DNA from 2 places in the Alteromonas sp. Cnat3-28 genome. Region 2 is predicted to be linked to the other one. Evidence: predicted binding sites of a transcription regulator. Region 2 holds the regulator's gene; the other holds the start of a gene.
The links. The regulator FliA, encoded in region 2, starts transcription of late flagellar genes. The targets are predictions, from matches to a motif close to CTAAAGNTNNNNNNNNNNNNGCCGATA.
Positions count from the first base shown of each region.

Region 1: the regulator FliA is predicted to act here: its motif matches at 1,459-1,485, upstream of MHM87_RS00910 (VC2046/SO_2500 family protein).

Region 1 is NZ_JAKREY010000001.1:200,709-203,115, reverse strand. Features, by position in the region: gene MHM87_RS00915 (response regulator) at 1-1,396, opposite strand, end outside; gene MHM87_RS00910 (VC2046/SO_2500 family protein) at 1,518-2,072, shown strand; gene MHM87_RS00905 (rhodanese-related sulfurtransferase) at 2,222-2,407, shown strand, end outside.
Region 2 is NZ_JAKREY010000004.1:138,583-140,989, reverse strand. Features, by position in the region: gene MHM87_RS06030 (protein phosphatase CheZ) at 1-522, opposite strand, end outside; gene cheY (chemotaxis response regulator CheY) at 557-940, opposite strand; gene MHM87_RS06020 (RNA polymerase sigma factor FliA) at 977-1,708, opposite strand; gene MHM87_RS06015 (MinD/ParA family protein) at 1,705-2,407, opposite strand, start outside.

The DNA.
Region 1 (2,407 bases), on a different contig from region 2:
CTTGCTGCTGATAGTGTTGAATGCCTTCGCGGTTGAACTGTTGATAACTGGCTAAGTTTTTCTGAGCATTGAGGGCTTGCGCATCAAGCATGTTTAGACTGTTTTGGTCGAGCTCATCCTGTCTTGAAGTTAAAAGTGCATTCAACTGTAGCGCATCATCAAACTCACCCAGTTTATACATAACGTTAATACTGTCAGGAATAAACGCGGTAGGAACTTCCGTGTACTTATCATCAAGAAGCGTTTGTGACGTTGTTAAGTGGCGTTTGGCATCAATCAGTTTGCCGTCTATAGCGCTAATTCTAGCGTTGACGATTGTGCCAAATATATCTACGTCAAAATCTCTGTCCATTTTTTGAAGATGTTCATCAAACTTTCCTCGTTGCAGGGTAAGTAATGCTTCTTGCTGATACTTATTGCGCTGGCGCTTGTCGTCTGCAAACTCTGCGACATCTAAAAGGCTTCGGATAATACCGCACCAGTGTAAACTTGTTTTGTGAACGGTTCGTTTTGATAAATCCCAGATCGCTTGGCTTGAACTCGCTGCCAGCACTAAATCGTCATTTTGCCGACCTATTTCACAGGCTTTGAAATGCCTGGGTAAGGAGTAGGGTGACAGTTTTATTGCTTCTTTTATTGCATCTAGTGCTTTGTCGCCAGCTGTGGTGGCTTGGTGTGCTTGCGCAAGAATATCGTGGGCGTCTGCATTGAACCGGTTACGCTTTAGCGTTCTCTTGGCAATTGAAATCGCTTTCTCATATTCCTTTAAAAGCAAGTAAGTTTTTCCAATAGCTATTTGTGCCCACAGCACGGGTTTTCCGTCAATGTAGTCACGTAACACATCTAGCGCTTTATCGGGTTGCTTTATACGCCAGTATAGCTCGACTAATAGCTGTTCACAGTGACCTTTATAGTGGGAAGGGGCGTCAAGTAACGCTTCGATATGGTCGATCGCACTGTTTATTTCACCTTGTTCAACGAGACTAAACGCTTGCTGGAGAAACTGTCTTTTTTGCCACGCACGAACAATACGAGACTTCAGCTGAACTTGAGAAAAGGGCTTAATTAAAAAATCATCGGGTCTACGTTCAATACTGCCCAACACTACCGGTCGAGCGCTATCTGCGCTTATCAGAATGAACACCGATGTGGGACTGATAAGCCTTCGAGTGCGCAACTCTTCAATGAGCTCATAGCCATTCTTGTTGTCAGCTCCCAAGTGTAGATCACAAATGACAATATCAAACTTATGCTTTTTACATAGTGATACCGCTTGTTCAGCAGATGACTTCGTAACTACATCAGATGCGCCCATCGAATGCATCAGCCCCTTTAATAAAAGAAGGAAAGGGCGTTGGTCTTCAACAATCAGTACTTGTTTGTTGCTAAATTGCATTTCAAATCCATGAATGAGCGCGCGATTACTTTATAGGAGTATATCTAATTTTAGATAATAAGCTTAAGAAAAACATTATCTTGCCGAAAACATAAGTATACATATGAAGTTGTAAATAAGAATGTCGCAAGAAACTGTCGAAGCTCGTGAGCAAATAACTATTGACCCCAGTATATACTGGGAGCGCAGTGGTGTGCTTGCTAAAGCATCTGCGCAGGGAGCGTTGTTCTCTTTATATCTTGCTATGCAACAACATAGTGTGGCTGAGCCATTTGAAATTGAAGCGGTAGCGTCAGAATCTGATGATAAAAGTAGCATCGAATCCAAGCTTGCATCGTTAAATTATTATAGAAGACCATCGCTAGCCGCTAATGAAAGCGAATGGGGAAAAATGCGCGTTTTGTCTGAGTTAGTATCTCAAGACTATGCGGCAGCAAGGTTATATTTAAGTATGAATCCCTCTCCACTTTCACAAACTGATGATGCTAAACGTCTACCCGACGATGTAGTAGATAATTGTAGTTTGGCAACACAAAAGCGGTTGAAAAAGGAATACGCTAACACCGTGAAGGAAGATAATACGCTGCTATACGATATCCTTTCATCACAAGATAAAGAATACCATTCACAACAAGAAAATTCGTCACACTTCACATCTTTTGAGAATATTGCGTAGCAGTTATTTCAATTCGTTGTTGCGTGCTATGTTTGCGTTGACGTGCGAGCGCTAATTCGTATCCGCCCTAGTTTTTATCATTCCTTTTTGTTATATTGCGCGCCGCATTTTTGCACTGGTCTTACGCTCCAATCAGCAAAGGTTAAAATATGTCTAAATATATTGTATGCGCAATGTATAAATTTGTTGCGCTTGAAAACTTCAAAGAAATCCGCCAACCGCTTCTAGAAACAATGGAAACTAATGGCATCAAAGGTACACTTCTTCTTGCCCACGAAGGGATAAACGGTACGGTTTCTGGCACCCGCGAAGGTATCGACGCATTACTTGCTTAT
Region 2 (2,407 bases):
ACCAGTTAAGTCTTGATAACCTTGAGCCATCAATACTTCTGTAAGTAACTGTGTAAGTTTAGCTGACTGTGCCGAACCTTCTTCCAACAATTCGTCTAAGTCTGCGCATAAAGCCTTGAATTCACCCAACTCTATTTGGCGATTCATCAGCTTCTTCCACTCAGGCATAACCTTTTCGATGCGCGCCGACAGCATTTCAGCTATAGGCATGCTCGCTTCAACGGCATCCATAGTAGTATTAGCAGCTTTTTCAGTTTCTTCAATTACGTAGGTTAGGCGGGATTGTGCATCGGGAATATCATCGGTCGCGAGATTTTTAATGCGGTCGTCTATTTGGAAATTATTCAGCGCGTCATGGAGCTGACGCGTCAGTTTCCCTACTTCGGCAAATAACTCAACGTTTTCTTTCATTGAGGCCGCTTCTAATAGGGCATTGGCTGAAGCGTTGTCACCCTCTTCAAGGTAGGTGACAAGCTGTTTTGCTTCTTCCAACGAAATTGGAACGTTTACATTCGTTGACATCCAGTAAACCTCATTTCTCTGGTGAGCGTCTGGATCAACCTAAACGTTCGAATATTTTATCTAATTTTTCTTTAAGTGTTGCTGCAGTGAACGGCTTAACAACGTAGCCATTAACACCTGCTTGCGCAGCGGCAACAATTTGCTCTTTCTTCGCTTCAGCAGTAACCATAAGTACTGGTAGGTGCTTGAGCTTGTCATCGGCTCTAATCGCGCGAAGCAAGTCAATACCCTGCATTCCAGGCATGTTCCAATCGGTAACTACGAAATCGAAATCACCTTGCTGCAACATAGGCAATGCAGTACTTCCGTCATCCGCTTCCTGGATGTTGGAAAAACCCAAATCTTTAAGTAGGTTTTTGATGATACGTCTCATGGTAGAAAAATCATCGACCACGAGAATTTTCATGCTTTTGTCCAAAATAGCCTCCAGTGAGGGGTTAATTGTTATTAATTTCTATTCTTCGTCAGCTTGCCACGACTTCATTCGTGATTTGAGTTTTAACATGGCCTGACTGTGAATTTGACTGACTCTCGATTCACTTACATCAAGAACCTCACCAATTTCTCTTAGGTTCAGCTCTTCATCATAATACAGCGAAAGTACAATCGCTTCTCTTTCAGGTAATGTCGTAATTGCATGGGCAAGCGCTTTTTGGAAAGCGCCTTGCATCAAATCTTCCAGTGGTGCGTCGCTACCTCGATTTTGCTCTGTCGAAATAACATCTTCTGACACACCTAAATCTTCAATACCTACCAGCTTTCCGGCATTTACTTCATTAAGCATTTGGTGATAGTCCTGCAAGCTTACATTAAGCTTATCAGCAATATCAGAATCTCTAGCATCGCGGCCTGTTTCGCTTTCTACTTGCGAAATTGCTTCAGTGATCGCTCGGCCATTTCGGTGAACTGAACGCGGTGTCCAATCCCCTTTGCGAATTTCATCTAGCATAGCACCGCGAATGCGTATACCGGCAAACGTTTCAAAGCTGGCTCCTTTTGAACCATCAAAGTTTCGCGCGGCTTCTAATAATCCAATCATGCCTGATTGAATTAAATCGTCTACAAGAACACTAGCCGGCAATCGCGCTATCAAGTGATGCGCTATACGCTTAACCAATGGCGCATGTCTTTCGACTAACTGCGCTTTATCGGTTTGTTGTTGATAAGCGGCTGCCTTGCTGTTCAACGCTGACTTCCTACGGCTTTTTCTGCAACTAATTGTTCAATGAAAAACTCTAAATGGCCACCTGGCTGCGCTGGAATAGGCCATGTTAAGGCTTTGCTCGCCAACTGTGTTATTGCAACGGCTGCCGGTGAACCAGGGTAAGCATCGACAATGGCTGTTTGTTTACGCACTGCTTTACGAATGTTCTCGTCAAACGGTACTGTCGCCACTAATTCTAGTGCAACATCTAAAAAACGCCCTGTCACTTTGCTTAATTTACTAAATAGCTCTTGGCCTTCTCGCACGTCGCGCACCATATTAGCCACGACTTTGAAGCGGAAAACACCGTGCTCTCTATTCAGAATTTTTATCAATGCATACGCATCTGTCAATGAAGTAGGCTCGTCACACACAACGACCATGATGTCTTGTGAGGCTTTTGAAAAGCTCAACACCATGTCTGAAATACCTGCCGCTGTATCAACGATTAGCACGTCAATTTGCGAGCGCAGCTCACTAAAGGCACGAATTAGGCCAGCGTGTTGCGTTGGCGACAATTCTGCCATCGACTGCGTGCCTGATGTGGCAGGGGCAATCTTTATTCCGTGCGGACCGGTCACTAATACTTCATCAAGTGTACATTCGCCGGAAAGCACGTGGGATAAGTTTTTCTCAACACGCAAACCTAACATAACGTCTACGTTAGCAAGACCGAGGTCC